One region of the Paenibacillus sp. GCM10028914 genome, then DNA from elsewhere that is predicted to be linked to it. Evidence: riboswitches for the same ligand, from Rfam matches in the RefSeq annotation. Region 1 holds a riboswitch; each other region holds the start of a gene.
The links. A riboswitch is a leader RNA that binds a small molecule or an ion and turns the genes downstream of it on or off. The one in region 1 is predicted to bind cobalamin.
Positions count from the first base shown of each region.

Region 1 (8,104 bases):
GGAAGAGATGAGCTCCCTGTTCGATGAAGAGAACAGAGCGTATTTTGCATTGACGCGAAGCTACCGCTCAACGATGGAGATTATCGAATTTGCAAATGGGATTCTTGAAAGAGGTGTAGCCAGCGACCTGCTCGCTGTACCCGTATTCCGGAGCGGAGATGCGGTAAGGCTGATACCTTATTCGGGGGCAAATAACCGTGAAGAGGATCTTCGCCGCGCGTTGCGTCATTTGATCTCCAAGGGGAATTACCGGACTGTATCCATCTTGACTCGTACACTTCGTGAAGCGGAGGAATTGCATGGATTATTGTCTGAGGAATGGCCTGAGCTTCATCTGATTGATGGAAGCAAGCAGACCTATCAAGGTGGTTTGTCTGTACTACCGGTTTATCTGTCCAAAGGGCTTGAGTTTGACGCTGTCATCGTAGCGGATGCAGATCGTGATCATTATGCTGAAAAAGCATGGGATGCCAAGATTATGTACGTTGGCTGTACCCGTGCCCTTCATGAGCTTTGGTTGCTGCATGGTGAACAGCTTCCGTCGTATGTCGTTCCGCAGCAGCCTGAAATTGCAGTTGAAGGTTGGCCGGAAGGCGTTTAAGTTTGAAATATATATATTTTCAAGTGAGTGAACAGCATACAAAAGAAATTTAGCTATTTTTGAAAGAGGCCGGTGGTGTAGACAACCATCGGCTCTTCGTTTTGTATTAGACCTAATTGTTGATAGGACTCACCTAAACTGTCTATAAATCGATAGAGTGTAATGCCAATTAATAAGACTAGTGCGATAAGGACGATAATCATCGTTGTTCGTCTTTTCATGTCGTTAATTCTCCCTGTCTTCATTTTGGATTGGTTTTATACTTAGATGGACTCTTACACATGTATGTTTGATTATTAGAACGAGTTCGTTGTCTAAAAGGTTTGGGTTTCAATAGAATTATTGCTTTTCTGGCAGTGGCGAAGTGAATATCAGATTGTGATATGATAAGTAGAGCAAATTAAGGATCATGAGCACGAACGTGATTCAGGCAAGGATGTGGAATGATGGATTTATTCTCTCTCGGTCGTGAAGAGGATCGCGATTCCCGGCTTCTGGCTGACCGGATGCGTCCTTCGAACCTCGATGAATATATTGGACAAGAACATATTATAGGGCCAGGCAAACTGCTCCGGCGCGCAATAGAAGCGGATCAGGTGTCGTCCATTTTACTATATGGTCCGCCGGGCTGTGGTAAAACAACGCTTGCTCATATTATTTCGAAGCATACACAAGGCCAATTCGTCCGACTGAATGCGGTGGAAGCTTCTGTGAAGGAAGTGCGTGAGGTGATTGAACAAGCTCATAGTAACAAATCTCTGTACGGTACCAAAACCATTCTGTTTCTAGATGAGGTACATCGGTTTAACAGCTCGCGGCAGGATGCCCTATTACCTGCAGTTGAGAAGGGCACAATCATCTTTATCGGTGCTACTACGGAAAATCCGTTTCATTATGTAAACGGGGCCCTTATGAGCCGTTCGACATTGTTTCAGTTACATCCTCTAACGAGAGAACACTCCCGAATTGCGATGCAGCGAGCGCTCCAAGACAAGGAACGAGGGCTTGGGTTTATGCAGCTACAGGTGGAGGAGGATGCTTTGGAGCACATCGCCTCCATGGCGAACGGTGATATTAGAAGGGCATTAAATGCGCTCGAATTGGCAGCATTGACAACGCCGCCGGATGCGGAAGGAACGGTCCATATTACACTGGAGGTTGCCGAAGAATCAATTCGGCGTCCAACCGTCCGGGCGGATGAATCAACCCAATATGACGTGTTATCCGCTTTTCATAAAAGTATTCGCGGCTCCAGCGATGCAGCGCTTTTTTGGTTTCTATATGCGGTTGAGAAGCTGGGGATGGATCCGATGGTATTCATTCGTCGATTAATTGCCGCCAGCAGTGAAGATATCGGTCTTGCGAATCCACAAGCGATGGTACAAGCCGTCAGCGCATTGGATGCCTACCGTCATAACGGATGGCCTGAAGCCAAGCTTAACATTGCACAGGCGATTCTTTTTGCTGTGGAAAGTCCGAAATCAAATGCCGTATATACGGCTATTTCCCGAGCAACGTCCGCTATTGAGGAGTTTACATCTGCAGAGGTTCCGCTTCACTTACGAGACACTCATTATCAAGGTGCCGCTCAATTAGGGCACAAAGGATACATGTACCCTCATGATTATCCCGGACATTATGTCAAGCAGGATTACCTGCCTAAGGAGCTTGCGCGTCGAGTGTTCTACCAGGCGACCGAGCAGGGGAACGAGGCTAAAATTTCTCATAACCAGCGCTTGCGCAGGGATAATAAATAATGAACGTTTTATGATACGGAAGTGGAAGGGAATTTTATGGGCAGAAATTTACTTTTCGTAGGTGCAGGAGGATTTATCGGAACATTATGCCGTTATGGCGTTAGTAAGATGATACCACTTCCTGATAGTGGTTTTCCGCAAGCGATTTTACTCATCAATCTGGCAGGATGCTTGTTCCTCGGATGGTTCTTGACTTACTGTTTACGTTCCACGATGATATCAGCGGAGACTCGTTTGTTTCTGGGAACCGGATTTACAGGTGCGTTTACCACATTCTCTACCTTTACGGTCGACACTGTCGAATTGTTTAGAAATGGTCAGATGCTGACGGCTTGGCTCTACGTGATGCTTAGTGTGTTCGGTGGATTGATTATGGCTTTTATTGGGGTTTCGTTAGGACGGAGAATGGGTGCAACACAAGAAGGTGAGACATCATGATCGTATGGATAGGAATAGGTGGTATCGTCGGAGCGGTTTCTCGTTACGGTATTGGGATATGGGTAGGAAAGAGAGTAGGATCTTCCTTCCCATGGGCAACGCTTCTTGTCAATTTGGTGGGTTCCCTTTTGCTGGGTATATTGGTCGGTACTGCTGAGCGTATGCCTGAAATGGTATATGGTTTATTAGGAACAGGTTTTTGCGGAGCCTTTACGACCTTTTCAACTTTTGGGTACGAAGCTATTACTTTGGCAGTGAATAAACACTATGTGCAAGCTCTGATTTATGTTATCACCTCCGTATTACTCGGGCTTGCGGGTGCTTCAATAGGAATTATGTTAACTATATAGAGCGTCTAGGTCTATCAAGGGAATACGAATTGCAGAGGTTAATGGGGAGGACAATAGTATGCAAAAACAGAAATTTGTAGTTTTAATATTATCTGTTGGTCTGCTGCTGAGCGGATGTGGCGCTGAAAAAGCTCAGGAGCCTGCCCATACGAAACAAGAATCAGAGACGGAGGCTACTCATGAACACGGCTCACAGTCTCAACTTGCGAATGGGGATATTCAGGAGATTACTGCCTCTGTTAAGGAGTTGCCAACATTTTTGAATGATAAAAGTCAAGAGCTTCGGACAATATACGCTCTTGCTGCTCAGGTTAAGGATGTGCTCCAATGGATTCCATGCTATTGTGGATGCGGTGAAAGCGCTGGTCATGAGAACAATCTGAACTGTTTCATTGATGAAGTTAAGGAAGACGGCAGTGTTGTTTGGGATGATCATGGTACGCGCTGTGGTGTTTGTCTAGATATTGCCGTAGAATCTGCGAAACTGAAAAGTGAAGGGAAAAGCCTGAGCGAAATCCGAACTTTGATCGATGAGAAGTACAAGACAGGATTTGCGAAACCTACTCCTACACCTATGCCAACCGAAGCTAATTAAAGTGCTATGATATTTGTTACAGTTAAAATCTATATATTGTTATATCTTTTGATATGACAACTACATATAGTGCTAAATGGTGATCGGATGGATCCGATCTTAAATGGGAATCCGGTGTGAATCCGGAGCGGTCCCGCCACTGTAACAGGTACTTGTGGAGAACAAGGAAGAGTTTAGCCTCTCCAAAAATGTACGGAAGCCAGATACCAGCCATTTTGACGACACTGTATTGCCTACGGTTGATAGGAAAGTGTTTCAATAGGACGGGGATCCGGTCTGATTGGATTTATACCGATTCTTTATTGAAGCATGCATTCCGCAGACTTGCGGAATCATGCTTCTTTTCATTTCGTCTTAATTATAGGAGGAAAATAATGAAGGTAATTAAAAGAGATGGTACTCAGGTAGAGTTTGAAGTTAAGAGAATTATTAGTGCAGTGGATAAAGCTTTTGCGGCTGCGGAAGGAAAGGTTCAGCCTGATGCTTCAACCCAGATTGGTGAAATGGTGAAAGCCGAAATAGCGAGTGTGAATCAAATTTCGGTAGAAGAAATACAAGATCTTGTTATTCAGTACCTAAAGAAGATCGGATTTGAAAGCACTGCTAAAGCATATAAAGAATACCGTGAGGCCCGGGACCTGGAAAGAATGAAGCGCGGTGAACTGTATAAAATTAGTAACGATGTGATTGGTACGAAAGATATGGACCTGCTCAGGGAAAATGCCAACTTGAACGGAGAATCCTTTAGTGGCAAAATGAGCCGAATCGGTTCGGAATACGCGAAATGGATGGCTAAATCATTCGTACTACCGACTGAACTGAATGAGGCTGTAAAAAACGGATATGTATATGTGCATGATTTAGATCAATATGCATTAGGGACCACCAACTGTATCTTTATTCCGTTTGACCGGTTGCTTGCTAACGGATTTAACACCGGAAATGGTTCCGTGCGTTCACCACAGAGTATCATGACTGCCATGGCTCTTGTCGCGATTATATTCCAGTCCCAACAGAACAGCCAATTCGGCGGGGTATCCGCTAATAAGATTGATTGGGACTTGGCACCGTATGTAGGCCGATCTTTCCGTAAACATTTTAGAAAAGGGCTGACCTATCTGGGTGAAGTGGATCAGGATCAAACGTATGAGTTTTCAGAAGAAGAATTGGTGATGGATAATAAGCAGCTTCGAGAACAATTTCCACGTACTTATGATTTCGCCTATGAAGAAACTGTAAACGAAACGAATCAGGCTGCAGAATCTTTAATCCATAATTTAAATACGATGAGTAGCCGAGCAGGGGGGCAAATTCCGTTTACATCGTTAAATTACGGAATGTGTACTTCTTCGGAAGGGCGCTTGGTTTCTCATGCGTTGCTTAATGCAACGATGAAAGGGCTAGGCCGCGGGGAAACACCGATCTTTCCACAGCATATTTTCCAGTGCAAACATGGCGTCAATCAATCGCAAGGTGATCCTAACTATGATTTGTTTCTTAAAGCAATTGAGTGCTCTAGTCGCCGGTTATACCCGAACTTCGTCAATGTGGATGCATCATTCAATCTTCCCTATTATGATCCCGAAGACCCTGACACCATTATTGCAACGATGGGATGCCGTACACGTACGATCTCAGATCGTTTTGGCAGAAATCGGCTGAGCGGAAAAGGAAATCTGTCCTTTAACACGATTAATCTGGTGCGGCTTGGAATTGAAAATGGTATCGCGACTCATCAGCGGCAAGAACCAGATTTGAAAGGTTTTTATGAAAACCTCGACCAGTATATGAGAATCGCAGTAGAAGGTCTGGTCCATCGTTATGGAATTCAAGCCAAGCAACCCGCTAAAGCTTCTGATTTTATGATGCGTGAAGGCGTATGGGAGGGCGGAGAGAAACTGGCACCGGACGATGAGGTAGCAGATCTCTTGAAGCATGGTTCGCTCGCGCTTGGTTTTATTGGACTTGCAGAATGTTTGAAAGCTTTAACAGGATACCATCATGGAGAAGACGAAAATTCAAGAGCACTGGGCTTTGAAATCATTAGCCGCATGCGTGCTTATTGCGATGAGATGAGTGAGTTATACAATTTGAACATTACGCTCTTTGCAACACCTGCAGAAGGTCTATCCGGAAAATTCACGAAAATAGACCAACGCACTTATGGTTGTATTCCAGGCGTAACGGACAGAGAGTATTACACAAATTCATTCCACATTCCGGTGTATCATCCTGTAGCTGCTTTTCAGAAAATTGGATGGGAAGCACCATTTCACAGTCTTTGTAATGCAGGTGCCATATCGTATGTAGAGCTGGATGGAAATGCCCGTCAAAATACAGCTGCATTCCAGAGTATTGTTCAGTACGCGCTTAAACAGGACATGGGTTATTTCTCGGTCAACCATCCATTAGACCGCTGTCCAGTGTGTGACTATGAAGGCATTATTGGGACATCTTGCCCTGAGTGTGGAGTGGATGAGGAGACGGTCATTTTTCAACGCTTGCGCAGAGTAACTGGTTATTTAACCGGCAACTATACAGAACGTTTCAATTCTGCTAAGCAGGCGGAAGTCAAAGATCGGGTTAAACATCGATGAATCTATGCGGGTTTATTCCAGAAAGTATTAATGAAGGCAAGGGTGTTCGAGCAGTATTGTTCATCAGCGGTTGCCGGCATGCGTGTCCAGGTTGTTTTAATAAGGAATCTTGGGATTTTGAAGCAGGAGAACCTTTCACGAATGAACTGAAAACACAAATACTGCAGGAAATTGCCAATAATCCGTTAATTGATGGAGTTACGTTATGTGGAGGCGATCCTTTCTTCTCTGCGGAGGAATGTGCTCTCTTTGTATCGGAATTTAGGGCATGCTGTCCGGATAAGAATGTATGGGCCTATACCGGATACACCTTTGAAGCTCTAATGAGGCAGCCGAAGCTCAGAGAGCTCGCGCTGATGTGTGATGTCATCGTTGATGGTCGGTTTAACGAGCAGGAGAAAGATACATCTTTGCCTTTTAGAGGCAGTCGGAATCAGAGAATCGTCGATGTTGCTCTTAGTGTAGAAAAAAATTGCGTCATTGAAGTCGATCTATCTTAACGCGATAACTAAAAAGGCATGGCCCTCAAGCTCGGCGGAGCTGAAAGGGTCATGCCTTTTTATATCAGAGATATTGTTTAATACGGTACTTTCTCCGCATATTCAATCGTTCCGCCGCCAAGACATTCTTCGCCTTGGTAGAACACAACGGCTTGTCCTGGAGTAATGGCTTTCTGTGGATTGTTAAATGCCACATGAACAGTTCCATCTTCTCTAGGAGTGACTGTAACTTGCTGATCCGGTTGACGGTAGCGGAATTTTGCTGTGCAAGTAAAGGAATCATTGGGCATAGCTTCCTTACCTACAATCCAGTTGATCCCGGAGGCGATCAAGCCAGTGGAGTACAGGCTTGGATGATCTCCTTGTACGACATATAGAATGTTTTTTTGCAAATCTTTGTCCGCAACAAACCAAGGTTCGCCGGAACCAGATCCACCAATGCCGAGTCCTTGACGCTGTCCAAGGGTATAATACATGAGACCGTCATGGCGACCTTTGACTTCACCTGTTACAACATCGACCATATCTCCGCCTTGGGCAGGCAGGTATTGGCTCAGGAATTCTTTGAAATTCCGTTCACCGATGAAACATACACCGGTGCTGTCTTTTTTCTTGGCCGTATAAAGGCCGGCTTCTTCGGCCAGACGACGAACTTCCGGTTTAGGAAGGTGCCCGATCGGGAACATTGCTTTTGAAAGCTGTTCTTGATTCAGTGCGTTCAGGAAGTAGGTTTGATCTTTGTTATTGTCCACTCCACGAAGGAGGTGCAGTTTACCATCTTCCTCAATGACACGAGCGTAGTGCCCTGTTGCAACATAATCTGCTCCGAGATCCAGAGCCTTGTTTAAGAATTCACCGAACTTAATTTCCCGGTTACACATGACATCTGGATTTGGTGTTCTTCCGGCCTTATATTCATCAAGAAAATAGGAAAATACTTTATCAAAGTATTCCTTTTCGAAATTGACGGTATAGTAGGGAATATCGAGCTGTTCACATACACGGCGGACATCTTCAGCGTCCTCTTCAGCAGTGCAGTAACCGAGTTCATCGGTGTCGTCCCAGTTCTTCATAAAGATCCCGATCACATCATACCCCTGCTGCTTGAGCAGCAGTGCTGTTACGGAGGAATCGACGCCTCCTGACATGCCGACAACGATACGGGTGCTTTGTTTATCTTTTGACATCGTTATCACCATTTTCGTATTGATTTGTGCCCATGGAGGTATTTTATCACAACCTGGCATACTTCACACGCCTTGGTTT
Region 1 is NZ_JBHTFO010000018.1:34,675-42,778, forward strand. Features, by position in the region: gene ACFQV5_RS20690 (HelD family protein) at 1-601, shown strand, start outside; gene ACFQV5_RS20695 (hypothetical protein) at 655-822, opposite strand; gene ACFQV5_RS20700 (replication-associated recombination protein A) at 1,048-2,358, shown strand; gene crcB (fluoride efflux transporter CrcB) at 2,395-2,796, shown strand; gene crcB (fluoride efflux transporter CrcB) at 2,793-3,146, shown strand; gene ACFQV5_RS20715 (PCYCGC motif-containing (lipo)protein) at 3,205-3,741, shown strand; cobalamin riboswitch at 3,802-3,970, shown strand; gene ACFQV5_RS20720 (anaerobic ribonucleoside triphosphate reductase) at 4,116-6,338, shown strand; gene nrdG (anaerobic ribonucleoside-triphosphate reductase activating protein) at 6,335-6,838, shown strand; gene mnmA (tRNA 2-thiouridine(34) synthase MnmA) at 6,916-8,025, opposite strand.

Region 2 (8,104 bases), on a different contig from region 1:
TTTAATCTGATGAAAAAAAATCTGCGCGACTTGATTAGTCAGGTCGGATTAAATACTGCACAGGTTGCAGCAACCTCCGAGCAACTGAATGCCGGTGCCGAGGAGACAGGTAAAGCAACAGAGCAAATCAACCTGGCGATTCAGGAAATCGCAACCGGATCAGAGAAACAAGTTTCGAACTCCATTGAAGCCGTTGAATCTGCAGAGCAAATTTCAATAGGAATGAACCATGCGGCTCGTTCGATTCGTTCAATGGCAAAATTAACAGAAGCGGCAAACGAGAAAGCCAATGTAGGAAATCAGGTTGTGATAAATACTGTGGAACAGATGAATGTCCTCCAACAATCTGTCAGCGGGACGGCAGTGGTCATTAATGAGTTGGGTGAGAAATCAAAAGAGATTGGCCAAATCGTTAATATGATTACGGATATTGCGAAACAGACCAATTTGCTGTCACTCAATGCAGGCATTGAGGCAGCGCGGGCCGGTGAGCATGGGAAGGGCTTTGCTGTTGTTGCTGGAGAGGTAAGAAAATTGGCTACAAGCTCGAACGATGCAGCAGAACTTATTCAGAACCTAATTCGTGACGTTCAATATAAAGCGGATAGCGCAGTGCGGTCGATGGAAGAAGGAACGACTGTTGTTGACGAAGGCATGAAGATGGTACATTTAACCGGTGAAACATTCCGTGATATTGCTCTATCTGTAGAGAATTTAAGTGCAGAAACTCAGGGCGTGTCTGCGATCGTAGAACAGGTAAGTGTAAGTTCGAAGGGTATGGCAGAAATGATGGAGAGTATTGCGAATACTTCACAACAGTCAGCAGCGAATACACAGAACGTTGCAGCCTCTGCTGAAGAGCAAAATGCCTCCATGGAAGAGGTATCCGCCGCGGCATCTGCTTTGAGTAGTATGGCTTTAGAGTTACAAGAGACCATTAATAGATTTAAAGTATAGTGTAACAGGTCCAGCTAATAAGAAATTTTTGAGTGCACCCCTTAGAATCGACATTGGAACAACCTTTGGGTAATCCGATGTTATTCTAGGGGGGCATTTTTTTTAGGTGGCTATGCCAAACTAGACTTTTAATTGACGACACGGAAGAACCCACGTAATAATGAATTCAATGAAACCAAATAGTCAGGAGCGTAATCGGTATGTTAGAACGTTATGGGCATGGCGGAGATTTGGAAAGTGCAGCGAAGGCCTATGGAATAGAAGAGAGTCAATTTCTCGATTTTAGCGCAAATATTAATCCGCTTGGACCACCTGTGCAAGTGTTGAAGAAATTGGAACAGGCACTCTCCTCTATTATTCGCTATCCTGATCCAGGTCATCGGCAATTCAAGCAAATCCTTGGTCGTAAGCTGAACGTGAACGTTGATAACATCTGTGTAGGAAACGGGGCAGCAGAATGTATGTCCCTTATTCTGCTTGGACTTCATCCTCAGAAGGTTGGAATTATTGAACCATGCTTCTCTGAATATCGGCAGCTGGCAGAACAGTTTGATATCGAGGTTTATTCTGTCCGTGGCAGACAAGATCTGGATTGGAAAGCATCGCTCCAGGACATCAGTGATTTGTTACAGCGAGTGGATCTGCTATTCATAGGTCAGCCGAACAATCCGAACGGTGTACAGTATAATCTGAAGGAACTGCTCCAATTAGCAGAGTTGGCTGAACAATCAAATACCTATCTCGTCGTAGACGAAGCCTTTATAGATTTTATTCCAGCCGAACAGCAGGCGTCATTATTACCGATGCTGGACAAGTATCCCCATACACTGCTGGTAAGATCCATGACAAAGTTTTATGCTATCCCGGGTCTGCGGTTGGGGTATACATTGGCGCATCCGGAGGTCATCCGATCCATGACACGAAAACAGGTAACGTGGAGTGTGAATGGACTGGCCTTGTTAGCTGGTGAGGCTGCGCTGGATTGTGATCAAGAATACGAGCAGGAGACGATGGATCTGATCGCGAAAGAGCGAGACGTTCTAATTCATGGACTTAGAGCGTTAGGTTGTGATGTTAGCCCAGGAGAAGCTAATTTCTTATTAGTACGACTTCCCGATCCATGGAGAGCGATCGAGATGCAGCGGGAACTTGGACTTCGAGGAATACTCATTCGAAGCTGTGCAATGTATCCGGGACTTGAAGAGGGTCATGTTCGAATCGCCGTTAAAGGCACGGAAGCGAATCGAATACTGTTAAATGAAATTCAGCAAGTGATCAAGAATTTAGGTTGAGAATAGGAGCTTAAAGATGACAACGCCTTTTTTAAGTGATGACAGTAAAATATATAGATCTACAGCTTGTCCAGGCTTAACACTTACACGGTACGACCGTCACTTGCTTCTTCACACACCTGTTTATATGGACTGTTTGAGCAGTGCCATACAAGGGGGAGGTAAGGGAAAGATCGATCGAATAGCTAATATTTATGTGGATCGGTTTTATAATTGTGACCATCCGGAAAAAGATATAGAGAAGCTGTTCCTTGAATGGGATTACCCCCTATCATCAACGGCAGGATTATTGACGGCGGTGCGTTTGGAATATGCTGCTGTTCACGAGGAGACCGGGAATGACGCATCTTTATTCTGTTGTACAACAGCGGGAGTATCTAATGGTGCACGGGCTGGTTCTGAAAGAACTACATATCCCGTATATGAACCAGGTACGATTAATATTATGCTTATGATTGATGCTAGGATGACCCAAGCGGCCATTGTGAATGTGATCATAACAGCTGTAGAAGCGAAGGCGGCTGCACTGGCTGATCTCGGTATTCGCGATGCCGAGAATGGCTTAATCGCTACGGGAACGACGACGGATTCGATCGTGGTAGGTGTCAGTCAATCCGCTGCATATCCCACGGAGCATCGTTATTGTGGAACAGCCACAGACCTGGGGGCTGCTATCGGTCGGGCTGTATATGGAACGGTACAAGAGAGCTTTAAGGCTGCGGGAGTGAAACATTCATGATGGAGTGGACCATTCTATTCATTCTTTGTGCTGCATACATATTAGATCTCATCATTGGTGATCCACGCTGGCTTCCTCATCCCGTGATCGGTATGGGTAAATTGATTAATCTGGTGGAGAAGAAGATTCGCCGTCAGGTTGTCAAGCCAGAGCAACTGAAAAAAGCCGGAATTCTACTCCCGGTTGTTGTCGTGGGGAGTGCGCTGCTCATAACTTGGGCGTTGCTGAAAGGACTCGCTATGATTCATCCATGGCTTGCCTTAGGAGCAGAAATCGTATTGATTGCTACAACGATTGCGACAAAAGGTCTCAAAGATGCGGGGATGGAAGTATACAATCATCTTAAACACGGAGATTTACTAGCTGCTCGGCAGGCTTTAGGCATGATTGTTGGTCGTGATACAGCGCATCTTGATGAGCCAGAGGTTGTTCGTGGAACGGTTGAGACAGTCGCTGAGAACATCGTAGATGCCATTGTTTCTCCGCTGTTCTATGCACTGATTGGAGGAGCACCACTTGCCATGGCTTATCGCGCAGTGAATACCTTGGACTCCATGGTTGGATATAAGAATGAGAAATATATAAATTTAGGCTGGGCTTCTGCTCGTTTGGACGATTTGGCGAACTACATCCCGGCTCGATTAACCGCTTTACTGTTAGTTATTAGCAGCTGGATCTTGCGAATGGATTACAAAAAATCGGTTCAAACCATCAGGCATGATGCTCGTCTACATCCAAGTCCTAATAGTGGTTATCCGGAATCAGCCGTGGCCGGGGCATTAGGAATTCGTCTCGGAGGGGAGAATGTGTATCATGGTGTCGTCTCTTTCCGTGCTTATATGGGAGAACACACCCGCCCAATGAACAAGGAGGATATTCGGTTAACCATTAAATTAATGCTGAGCGCATCGTTGTTATTTTTACTATTAAGTGCACTTATTATATGGAGCTTAGGTGGAGCAATATGGAGTTAGAATTGACATGTATTCGTCATGGGGCTACGCAGTGGAATAAGGAAAGACGTTATTTAGGTCATACGGATGTTGGAATTCTACAAGAGTCACTGATCGAACTTGCGCCGGTGAAAGAGGCTCTTAAAGGAAGGTCTTTTCGCAAGGTGTTCTGTAGTGACTTGAAGAGATGCAGAGAGACACTCGACTGGATTTATACCGTCTCAGCAGATCAGGTGGTCTTCGATAATCGTTTGCGGGAAATGGATTTTGGCGAATGGGAAGGCCGGACATATGATCAGTTAAAGCATCTGGACACCTACCGGAATTGGCTCAGCGATCCTGAGTCTTCCACCCCTCCTGGAGGCGAATCTTGGGGACATTTTCAGGGGAGAATAGCTGACTTTATGAATGGCTTAACTTGTTTTACTAAGGAAGAGTCGAAGGATAACCAATTATTAATAGTGGCACATGGTGGAGTGATCAGGCAGATTGCAACGATGACGGTTCCCGGTTCTTCCTTTTGGGATTTCTCAGCAGATCCGGGAAGCTTGTTAACGTTGAAGCTGACTTTTGATGGAGGAAAATGGACAGGATATGTAGGATGAGTTTTTTAAAGCTTTGTTAAAAGCTTGTAAGGTGTTCTTATCTAACCTATAATCATGAATTGAGAGCTAAGACTTGTGTCTCAGCATGATGCTATCGAAATGAATAATGAACTTGTGAGGTCTAGAATTAGAAGCGAAAAGGCTTAGGATTCTAGTTAAAAGGGAAGTCGGTGAAAATCCGACACGGTCCCGCCACTGTGAAACAGGGATATTCTCTATATGCCACTGTTCTGCGATAAGCAGGATGGGAAGGTGAGAATATCATTAACCTGTAAGTCAGGAGACCTGCCTTATGAGTAGTACGATGGTCCTTCGAGGAAAGGATTACGTTTGGCTATAGCCTGCGGAACACATGGTCTTGACTGTGAGCCCGTAAGACGTAATCCCTGATTCTTTCTTGTTACAAGAAGATCAGGTTTTTTTTGTTGCACAGACTTCGTCACAAAGGATTCATGGAAATGAGCATTTGTAAATTGCTAAACAAGGGGAGCATCTCACGGAATCATAAAAAAGTAGATAGAGGAGAGAGATGGAAATGAAGCAATTATGGAAGAATTGGACGATGGGTGCTTTAGCACTCATAATGGTACTAGCGCTTGCAGCTTGTGGAGATAATGCAGAGCCGAAACAAACGACAGACCCAGCACCAACCCAACAAGAACAAGTAACACCACCGGCTGATGAGACAGATGCGCTAAAAACCGAATATCCTCTAACGGTAAAAGATGCTACAGGCGAGGAGCTTACATTTAACGAAGCACCAAAGAAGATCATATCGATCTCACCATCAGAGACAGAAGCTTTGTTTGCAATTGGCTTAGATGAGGAAGTTATTGGTGTATCTGACTATGATGATTATCCGGAAGCTGCTACAACGAAGCCAAAGATGGGTGGTCTGTACAACCCTAACGTTGAGGAAATTATTGCAGCACAGCCAGATCTCGTTGTTACAGGTATCTCCATGAGTGCGGAAGGTGCACAGCAGCTACGCGATCTAGGGATTACAATCTTCAAGACAGATCCGAAAAAAGTAGATGATGTGATTGCAAACATTGAAATATTCGGTCAAATCACTGATCATCAAGAAGAAGCTAAAAAGGTTGTAGACAAAATTAAGCAAGATCGTGATGAAGTAACAGAAACATTAAAATCACTGACACCTGAACAGAAAAAGAAAGTATATATCGAGTTCTCTCCAGGCTGGACAGTAGGTAGCGGGGAATATATGGACGAGCTGATTAACTTGGCTGGTGGTATTAATGTTGCCGCTGATACGGTAGGATGGAATGAAATTAGTGAAGAGAAGATCATTAAGGATAATCCAGACGTGATTTTGTTCTCAAAAAATGTTGTTGATGAGAAAACGAAGGAAACACTAGACCAAATGATTAAAGCACGTAGTGGTTGGGATCAGATTACAGCCATTAAGAATGACGCAGTTGTTGGGTTAGATGATAACTTGGTAAGCCGTCCAGGTCCACGTGTTACTGAAGGTTTGAAGCAAATAGCAAAGGCGATCTATCCTGAACTGTTCAAGTAACGCTTAGATTTGTAATGAGATGAAGCAATCGTGCTTTAGATTTAAGAGCTTAAGAAGGAGAAATGATGTATGAGACAAAGTGTCATGGAACGTATCGGAGAAATTCGTGGTCTTGATCAATCTGCGATCGAGGCTGCGAAACTGCACATAAGTAACCTTACTGTCCCTCCTGGCAGCTTGGGTAAACTTGAAGCAATGGCGTTACAGCTTGCCGGCATCACGGGAGAGGTACGTCCTTCATTTGACCGAAGAGAAGTTATTATTATGGCAGGCGACCATGGAGTATGTGATGAGGGTATTAGTGCATTTCCCCAAGAAGTTACACCTCAAATGATTCATAATTTCCTTGCGGGTGGTGCAGCTGTTAACGTGTTAGCCAGACAGGCGGGCGCAGATGTTGTATGCGTGGATATCGGCGTGAATAGCGACTTATCCCATCCTGATCTTTTATCGCGTAAAATCCGGTATGGTACAGCGAATATGGCACTTGGTCCTGCAATGTCTTATGAGGAAGCGATCGAATCTATTCTGGTAGGCATGAAAGTTGTTGAAGATGCTGTCAAACGCGGGGTCCAGCTATTTATCACAGGCGAAATGGGCATTGGTAATACGACAGCAAGCTCAGCAGTTATTTGTGCACTTTCCAACATCCCGGTTGCCGAGGCGGTTGGTCGAGGCACTGGAATTGATGACTCGCGTTTACAGCATAAAATCGCTGTAGTTGAAAGAGCGATAGCGGTGAATGTTCCTGACCCGCAAGATCCAGTGGATGTTCTGGCTAAGGTAGGGGGCCTTGAGATTGGAGGCTTAGTTGGTGTTATTCTAGGAGCAGCGGTACACGGCTGCCCAGTAATTATAGATGGATTTATATCAAGTGCAGCAGCGCTGCTTGCAAAATCGATCTGTCCGGCAGCTGCGGATTATATGGTGGTATCCCATGCTTCTCATGAACAGGGACATCGGCGGCTTTTAGAAGAGCTGAATCTCCGTCCTGTATTGGAACTAGATCTTCGTATTGGTGAAGGTACAGGCGGGGTATTATGTCTTCATCTTGTAGATGCGGCATGCCGCATTGTTAATGAAATGGCAACTTTCGAGAGTGCGGGTATCTCAGGTGAAACGAAGGAGCAAGTGTAATGATCACACTCGTTACCGGCGGTGCGAGAAGCGGGAAGAGCAGCTTTGCCGAAAGGTTATGTATGTCTAAGTCGCCAGAAGCTGTATATGTGGCTACGGCTCAAGCTTTCGATGATGAGATGAAAGAGCGGATTGCCCTCCATAAACTTAGTCGGGAGCAAGCGGGTTATGAATGGCGAAATGTAGAAGAACCATTTCAATTGGCAAAGCTGCTAAATGATTGGCGTGATAACAGTCTACGTAATGAGGAGTGTGCTCCTACGGTCCTCGTGGACTGCCTTACACTATGGTTGTCCAATGTTCTTCTCTCTTGGGAAGGCAAACAGGATGCGCAAGCGAAGGTGAAATCCGAAATTGCTCGTCTTGTAGACCAAGCGGAGCAGTATCCAGGTCAATTGATTTTGGTCACAAACGAAGTGGGTAGCGGAATTGTACCGGAATATCCACTTGGCAGGCTATACCGTGATTTAGCCGGATACATGAATCAAGCTCTATCCAGAAGCAGTCATGAGGTATTCCTGGTAACAGCAGGCATTCCGATTGAGCTGAAGAGCAAGGAGTATCATTTATGATGAAATGGGGACAAGCGGCTGCGGCCGCTTTTCAATTTCTATCGCGCCTGCCTGTTAAAGCGAATTTGGATTACACGCCAGCACTCTTTCGTCAAAGTGTGAAGTTTTATCCGTTGGTAGGAGCGGCGATCGGGCTCATCGTATGGATAGCTGCCGCAGGATTGGCGTTCGTATTACCTCCTTTACCTGCCGCAGCATTGACCCTTATCCTATGGGTTTGGCTTACTGGAGGACTTCATCTGGATGGCTGGATGGATACGGCAGATGGGATTTTGAGTTATCGATCACGAGAGCAGATGCTAGATATCA
Region 2 is NZ_JBHTFO010000006.1:214,331-222,434, forward strand. Features, by position in the region: gene ACFQV5_RS05635 (methyl-accepting chemotaxis protein) at 1-957, shown strand, start outside; gene cobD (threonine-phosphate decarboxylase CobD) at 1,158-2,249, shown strand; gene ACFQV5_RS05645 (adenosylcobinamide amidohydrolase) at 2,266-2,988, shown strand; gene cbiB (adenosylcobinamide-phosphate synthase CbiB) at 2,985-3,962, shown strand; gene ACFQV5_RS05655 (histidine phosphatase family protein) at 3,953-4,546, shown strand; cobalamin riboswitch at 4,647-4,853, shown strand; gene ACFQV5_RS05660 (ABC transporter substrate-binding protein) at 5,076-6,086, shown strand; gene cobT (nicotinate-nucleotide--dimethylbenzimidazole phosphoribosyltransferase) at 6,156-7,223, shown strand; gene cobU (bifunctional adenosylcobinamide kinase/adenosylcobinamide-phosphate guanylyltransferase) at 7,223-7,795, shown strand; gene cobS (adenosylcobinamide-GDP ribazoletransferase) at 7,792-8,104, shown strand, end outside.
Region 2: another riboswitch for cobalamin. It lies ahead of ACFQV5_RS05660 (ABC transporter substrate-binding protein); the one in region 1 lies ahead of ACFQV5_RS20720 (anaerobic ribonucleoside triphosphate reductase).

Region 3 (8,104 bases), on a different contig from region 1:
AACCATTCGGCCGGAGATGGTGGAATTATAAATATCTACAATGGCGGGTAAATCTGCTTTAACTGCGTACTCGATCTCATATTGTTGCAATGCCATATCTATTCCTCCGAATGATGTGATTATATGTACGTTTATTTTACAGGAGGTCGGTAAGAAAAACATGTATTTTTTTACTATCAAGCCAATCGCACCTTACCTTACTTTACTTCATTCCTTGAAAAGGCTACGCTTATATAACAACGACTAATTTGCATTACACACAGAAAGGGATGTATTTCACGATGAACTCCAGATTGAATCAATTAACAAACGCGATGTCCTTACAAAACTGGGATGTGCTACTTATAACAGATCCAAAACATGTGTATTATTTAACGGGGTTTGCAAGCGATCCACATGAACGCTTTCTTGGACTTTTACTGACACGTAGCGATGAACCTGTACTGATCGTACCCGCTCTTGACGGTGATGCAGCTGCTGCCGCTTCGTCGATAAGCACGATCATTACGCATCAAGATACAGATAATCCATACGAATTGCTTCGTGGGCAAATTAAAGGATCGATCGGCACAATGGCTCTTGAAAAAGACCAGCTTACGGTGTCGCGTTATGAACAGCTTCAGCAATTCTTGCCCGCGAAATCTTATAAAGATGCAGGTCAGGTACTGCGTGATATGCGTGTCCGAAAGTCCGAGGATGAGATTACAATTATGAAACAAGCTGTTGCTCTCGTGGAAGAAGTGCTTGCTCAAGGTTTGAAGCAGGTTAAGATCGGAATGCGCGAAATTGAACTTGTTGCCGAGCTCGAATATTTGATGAAAAAACTAGGAGCTGATGGCCCTTCATTTGATACGATGGTATTGTCCGGTACGAATACAGCTCTTCCTCACGGGGTTCCTGGATCACGGCAAATACAGGAAGGCGATCTGCTTATGTTCGACCTCGGGGTATTCGCAGGAGGATATGCTTCAGACATCACCCGTACCTTTGCTGTAGGCAATATCAGCCCAGAACAAGAACGCATTTATAACACCGTTTTAGAGGCTAATGAAGCTGCGATCCGCGCTGTGAGACCCGGTGTTACGTACGGATCGATTGATAACGCTGCTAGAACAGTGATTGACACGGCTGGTTATGGCCCTGCCTTCTTGCATAGATTAGGCCATGGACTAGGAATGGATGTACATGAGTATCCGTCAGTTCACGGACTGAACCAAGATATCCTTCAACCTGGAGCGGTCTTCACCATTGAGCCAGGTATCTATATACCGGGTGTTGGTGGGGTACGGATTGAGGACGACGTGCTCGTAACAGACAACGGTGTCGAAGTTCTAACTTCTTTCCCTAAACAACTTACCGTTATTGGTTGATTTTAACGGAGATCAAGACCCTTCCCTTAAACAGTAGAGTCTCTCTGAAAAATATAAGGCGACCGCTTACCCGAAATACCGGGAGAGTGGCCGCCTTTTTACTATCTTCACTTCTATTAACAAACCAATCTTACGACATATAACGTTTTATTTTTATGGTAAGACAAACAATGAGCAGACTCAGCAGAGCCGAATCTATGACTCTTACAACAGCAATGCCATAACTCATGATCGAAACATAATCTATGAAATACCATAGCACGAGAATAAATGCTGCTAATACAAACAATGACGACCAGAAATAAACTTTTTGTTTAGGACTCACTTTCATCATGTTATGTTCTCTAGACAATGAAGCTCTGACATACACATAGATAAGGATGATACATAATCCAAGTAATGTACTGCCGTGTTGTAATAGCTTATAGATAGGTATGTCATAACTAGATATATTAAACGTGTGCGCGAGAATAGGAAGCTCTGTGACCATAAATCCATTTTTATGGGTGAAAGAGTCCCACACGATGTGTGTTAGCATTCCAATTAATGCAGAATAAAAAAAGACGATCACACTCAATACTCCGCTATAATTCGGTCTCCGAGAATTCGAATCTTGAAGAACAACAGGCAAATGATTAACGAGGGTGCGATGGATAAATGTATGATAAATAAAATAAATCACGATAACTAATGGGAGATTAAAATATAAAAAACCTCTGAATGTGTGCCCGATTTCCCCTAAAGGCTGCCCTCTTAAGAAGTATTCAAAATCTGGAGACATGCTCCCAAGGACCAATGCGGAAAAATGAACGTATTTACTCTTTCTAGAGAACGGCAGTACAGCTGCTGGGTGTGCAAACGTCAGTGGCATAGGTCACTCCTATATATGAAATGTTATTCTAGTATCAGCAAACCTAGTCTAACATACATCTTTATTAAAATTAAAAAAGCCCCTATTGAAAAAGCATATTAAAGTTATGGTGGAAACCTGGTTTGTTTGCGGACTGACGTTCCACTATTTCTGTAAAAATGTCACTTTTAAGATGTAAGAGGACAGAGAATCCGCTATTACATACAATACGTAAAAATTCAGATGTATTTAAGCAATTAACGGAAACTGAGTCCGCTTAGTCCCATATAACGTAGTTTTCTACTAAATAACGGATTGTCTGTCCGAAGAATCTACCAAAAGTCAAAAATGGCGGTGTAGGGATAATCTCCCTGACACCGCCATTCTTTATTTTTTGAGTGTTTCATCAAACGAGCTGTCTTATCAAGTAAGTAAACCTACTTATGGGACATCCCATTTGTTGTCTGAATTCAAGTCTGCATAATATCAATATCTTGATTTCGGTCTTTAAACACTTCCTCATCGACTTCCTTCATAATCCTGCCGGTTATCATACCAGCCGTCATCGACCCGTTCACATTCAGGGCCGTCCGTCCCATATCGATCAAAGGCTCAACTGAGATTAGTAGCCCTGCCAAAGCAACCGGCAAGTTCATGGTAGACAATACGATCAAAGAAGCAAATGTCGCTCCACCACCAACACCTGCGACGCCGAATGAGCTGATCATCACGACAACAATCAGTGTAAGTATAAATGTCCAATCTGTAGGATCGATCCCTGCAGTAGGAGCAATCATTACCGCCAGCATGGCAGGATAGATACCCGCACAACCATTCTGCCCCATCGTAGCCCCAAGAGAAGCGGACAGATTCGCTATACCTTCTTGTACGCCCAACTTTTTGTTCTGTGTCTGAACACTCATAGGAATAGATGCAGCACTGGAGCGAGAAGTAAATGCAAATGTCAGAACAGGCAGTGCTTTTCGGATATAAACCATCGGATTATATCGGAACAACAGTAACAGAATCATATGGATAATAAACATAACGATTAATGCTACATAAGATGCGAGAACAAAATCAATTAAGTCGAGAATGACTTGAAGATCCGTGCTTGCAATCGTCTTGGCCATGAGCGCCAATATGCCATATGGTGTCAGTCTAAGAATTAAAGTCACCATACGCATGACAACTGCGTATAGAGCACGGATCATACTACGAAATGTTTCGGCTTGCTCTGGTTGCTTACGATCGAGTCCAAGCAAGGCAATACCTATAAAAGCCGAGAAGATCACGACCGCAATCGTCGAAGACTTCCTTTCTCCAGTCATATCTGCAAATGGATTGGATGGGATAAACTCCAATATTTGCTGTGGCAACGTCTGGTCTCCTACGTCCCCCAGCTTTTCCTCAAGCAATAGTCCCTGCTCATGCTCCGCGGCGCCAGCCTGAATATTTTCAGCAGATAAATTAAACGTAAGTGTCGTGGCTATACCGACAGAAGCGGCAACACCTGTTGTTAGAATCAGAACAGCGATGATCAGACCGCTCATTTTACCGAGATTTCGTCCACCTTTTAAATTCATTATCGCTGAAATAATCGATACCATAATGAGCGGTATAACCATCATTTGAAGCAAGCGAACATATCCGTAACCGATTAAATTAAACCATTGTGAAGATTCTGCTATAACGTCAGATTCTGCTGAATAAATAAACTGCAGGATTGCCCCAAACAGTACACCGAGCCCTAATCCGGCAAACACACGTTTTGTAAACGAAAAGTGCTTCTTCTGCATCCAATACAGTATGCCGGTAAGCATAAGCAGAACAAGGACATTAATGATAACCCAGACTGTTTCCATGCCTGAAGCCTCCTCTTGTTTGAAATAAGTGCTATCTACGTATTCATGTCCAAAACCCAACACCTTAAAACATTACCCGTTAAATCCGATCCGATATCTATTTTATAAAAAAGATGTGCCAAGTAAATATAAAAAAGACGACTCTCAGCCGTCTAAAAGCTTCTTATATCGTTTTAACTTTATTATGTTCCACGATTCGCAGTGAGAAGTACCTGGGGGGCGCCATTCTCAGGGTGCATAACGACTGCTGGGTCAACCCGGAAGACATGCCGGATAAAATCCTCTGTCAGCAATTCGGACGGTACCCCTTCCCCTGCAATTTCTCCATCCTTAAGTACCAGAAGCCGATCACAGAACTGCGAGGCTAAATTTAGGTCATGCAGCACACTAATAACCGTTATGCCGGCTTCATTCCGCCACTCCGCCACCATATTCATAAATTGTAACTGATACCGAATATCCAAATAGGTCGTAGGTTCATCGAGCAGTAGAATTGTAGGCTCTTGAGCCATTACTTTCCCAAGAGCCGCTCGCTGTCTCTGACCTCCACTTAATTGATCTAGCCTTCTGGATTCCAGACTTTCCAGCTCCAGCTTACGGATAATTCGGTCAAGTAGCGGACCTGAGTCATTCTTCTCTCGACCCAGCCAATCCTGAAATGGATAACGTCCCATTTCAATAACCTCACGTACCGTGAAATCAGTCGGAGCAAGACCTTCTTGCTGCAGTACGGCAACGATACGGGCCAGTTCCTTACGGCTGTAGCTAGAAACTTCCCTATCATCCAGCTTAATAGACCCGTTCGAGGGTGTCTCCACACCAGAAAGGAGATGTAGCAGCGTGGATTTACCGCTTCCGTTCGGACCAATAACCCCCCACCATTCTCCTTCTTGTACATTCCAATTGATCCCGGACACTGCATTCAGTCGTGAATAACGCTTGCTTACATCTTGAAGTGTAATCATAGAGTCCCCTCCTTGCGCTGCTTCTTATTCCGATACAACAAATAGGCAAAGAAAGGAGCACCAACAAACGCCGTTACGACCCCGATCGGAATTTCAGTTGGTGATAGTAATGTTCTAGCCGCCGTATCAGACCAGATCATGAAGATCGCCCCTCCTAGTGCCGATAAAGGAATGATGACACGATAATCCGAACCGGTAACAAGACGAATCATATGGGGCACAACCAATCCAACGAAACCAATCACCCCAGACACGGACACCGCAGCTGCCGTCAAAAGTGTCGCAACAATAAGGACAGAGCTTTTCAGCCGATCAACATTAAGCCCCATATGAGCAGCCTGCCGTTCGCCTAATGACAAGAGATTCAACATGCGTGCTCGACTCCATAAATAAAGAAAACCTATGATAAAATATGGGAAAAGTACGATGATGTACGACCACCCTCTCATACTCAAGCTTCCCATCGTCCAAAATAGAATGTCCGTTAGTGTGTCCTTCGACATAACTGTCAAGAAAGAAACCGCAGCCCCTAAAAAAGACTGCATGATTACACCCGATAAAATCAGTCCATGCGTCGGTATTTTCCCGTTATCTTTGGCCAGCAGAAGTACGATCCACAAGGTCAAAATCCCTGTCATAAACGCCACCAGAGGCAGTGTCCAGGCTCCCGCAAACGAGTATTGCAGCCCATAGAAAATCAGAAATGCAGCTCCAAGTGAAGATCCGGATGATACACCAAGTGTAAACGGGTCGGCAAGCGGATTTCTAAGTACTCCTTGAAAAGCAGCACCCGCAACCGCAAGCGATGCTCCAACCAGCATTCCTAATAAAATTCGAGGGAGACGGACCTTCATAATAATCTGCTCTGAAGCCATTTCCCAATTTGGAGCGATTGAATCTCCGATCCAAGGTAACTTGTGAAGTAACATCGCTCCGATTTCTTGGACAGGTAAATGGACTGAACCGATGCCTAAGCAGACTAGAAGCGTTAACAATAATAGAAGAAGACCCGCTATTCCGTAACCGGCAAGTTTTCTACTCATCATGACAACCGTTCCGTATAAGCTGTTTTCGTTATTATAACTCTCATCCGTTTCTCTCCTAATCTCAAGTTTGAGAGCAACTGGCTTCACTATAAGCACCCAAGCAAGCTGGATTCTGACGGAATCCTATTCATCTATCACAAAAAAGCCCCCGATATCTCCATAGAGAATCAGGGGCTACGTTTCGGAAATCATATCAGTCAACTCGTCCACGATAGGTCCGTCAAACGTATTCCTCTCCTCGAAGGACCGTCAGATCATCACGGGGCAGGTCTCCTGACTTACAGGTTGAAATAACATCTTCGCCTTCCCGAACCTAGTATAGGCCAGTGGCTATTGAAGATGTCCCTGATTCACAGTGGCGGGACCGTGCCGGACTTAAACCGGCTTCCCTTTTAACCCGGGAGTAGACCATAACAAGACTATCTCTCCAGGACCCTCGCAAGCATTGAGTATTCTCTTTTTGCCAAACATACTACTCTGTTGACGATTATATGAGATATCCTCTCAGCTTACAACCTCGAAGTTCATTGACATGGCATGGATCTATTATTTTACAAGTGGCTTTAGCGCGTTATACTGCTCCATGATCTCCTTCATTATCGGATGATCTGCAGCTATGCCTGTATACTTAACAGCTGTCTCTAATACGCCCAGTTTTTGAATGGATGCTTGCAGCTCCACGCTTTCTGGATCTTCTGGCACGTTGAATAACAATGCACCCGCCATAGATTTCGCAAGAGAACGATATGTTAGTCCACGCTCATAAGCTTGCAGCGCAGGAGACACAAGACGGTCACCCGGTGACAGCTTACGAATCGGTGAACGCCCTACGCGAGTAACTTCATCTGTTAGTGCAGGGTTCTTGAAACGTTCCAGAATCGTATGAATGTATTGCTGATGTTCACTCTCATTGAACGAATGCTTGTTTATGAGCAATGCACCCGTCTCTTCAAGCACGGAACGAACATGCTCCATAACTTCCTGATCATTCATCGCTTCCTGAATCGTATCGAATCCTTTCAAAAAGCCCATATATGCCGCGGAGCAGTGACCTGTGTTCACGGTAAACAATTTACGCTCGATATATGGTTCCAAACGGTCCACATAATGAACGCCTTCTACCGGAACAAAATTCTCAAACATTTGCGAACGGTCAACAGCCCACTCATAAAAAGGCTCTACAACGACCTTCAAAGGATCCTCGTGCTTCTGAAGAGGTACGATCCGGTCAACTGCCGCATCCGGAAAAGCAACGAATTGATCTGCCTGTTTTCTCGCCTCCTCGTCCAGCAAGGCATATACAGCTTCTTTCAGCTGTGTGCTTCCGCCGATCGCATTCTCGCAAGCGATCACGTGAAGAGGTGCTGTACCGGATTGAAACCGCAGTTTCAATCCTTCAGCGATCGTGCCTGCAATATGTTTCAGGATGTTCACACCCACCGCTGTCGTAACCAAGTCTGCTTCAGCGATGGCCTGTGCAGCTGCGGCACTGTTGGTAGCACTGTTCAGAGCGGTTACACCCTTCACGATCGTAGTCTCTCCGCCTTCGCTAGCGAGAGTTACCGGGTACTCACCTCGCGATTGAAGTTCGGATACGAGCTCCTCGTTTACATCGACAAAACATACCTCATAGCCCCCTTGGGACAACAGAAGACCGATGAACCCACGTCCTATATTACCCGCTCCGAAATGGACAGCTCTCATGCTTCCATTCCTCCTTCAAAGATTGCCAGGATTTCTTCTTCATTCGAAGCGTTCATCACGCGTTCAATACTTTCATCGTCTGTGAAAATCATAGCGACATTCGTTAAAATCTCCATATGATCTCCGCCGGCTGCAGCAATTCCGATCACGATAAACGCTGGCTCATCACCACCGAAGTCCACGCCTTCCGGAAAACGGACAATCGATAACCCCGTAGAAGTAACCAGGCTCTTCGCTTCTTTTGTCCCGTGAGGAATAGCCAAACCTCCGCCCATGTAAGTGGAAACGATCTCTTCCCGCTCAA
Region 3 is NZ_JBHTFO010000017.1:551,852-559,955, forward strand. Features, by position in the region: gene ACFQV5_RS20015 (GNAT family N-acetyltransferase) at 1-96, opposite strand, end outside; gene ACFQV5_RS20020 (M24 family metallopeptidase) at 282-1,370, shown strand; gene ACFQV5_RS20025 (DUF4184 family protein) at 1,501-2,241, opposite strand; gene ACFQV5_RS20030 (L-cystine transporter) at 2,691-4,085, opposite strand; gene ACFQV5_RS20035 (ABC transporter ATP-binding protein) at 4,268-5,050, opposite strand; gene ACFQV5_RS20040 (FecCD family ABC transporter permease) at 5,047-6,093, opposite strand; cobalamin riboswitch at 6,344-6,549, opposite strand; gene ACFQV5_RS20045 (mannitol-1-phosphate 5-dehydrogenase) at 6,643-7,800, opposite strand; gene ACFQV5_RS20050 (PTS mannitol transporter subunit IIA) at 7,797-8,104, opposite strand, start outside.
Region 3: another riboswitch for cobalamin. It lies ahead of ACFQV5_RS20040 (FecCD family ABC transporter permease); the one in region 1 lies ahead of ACFQV5_RS20720 (anaerobic ribonucleoside triphosphate reductase).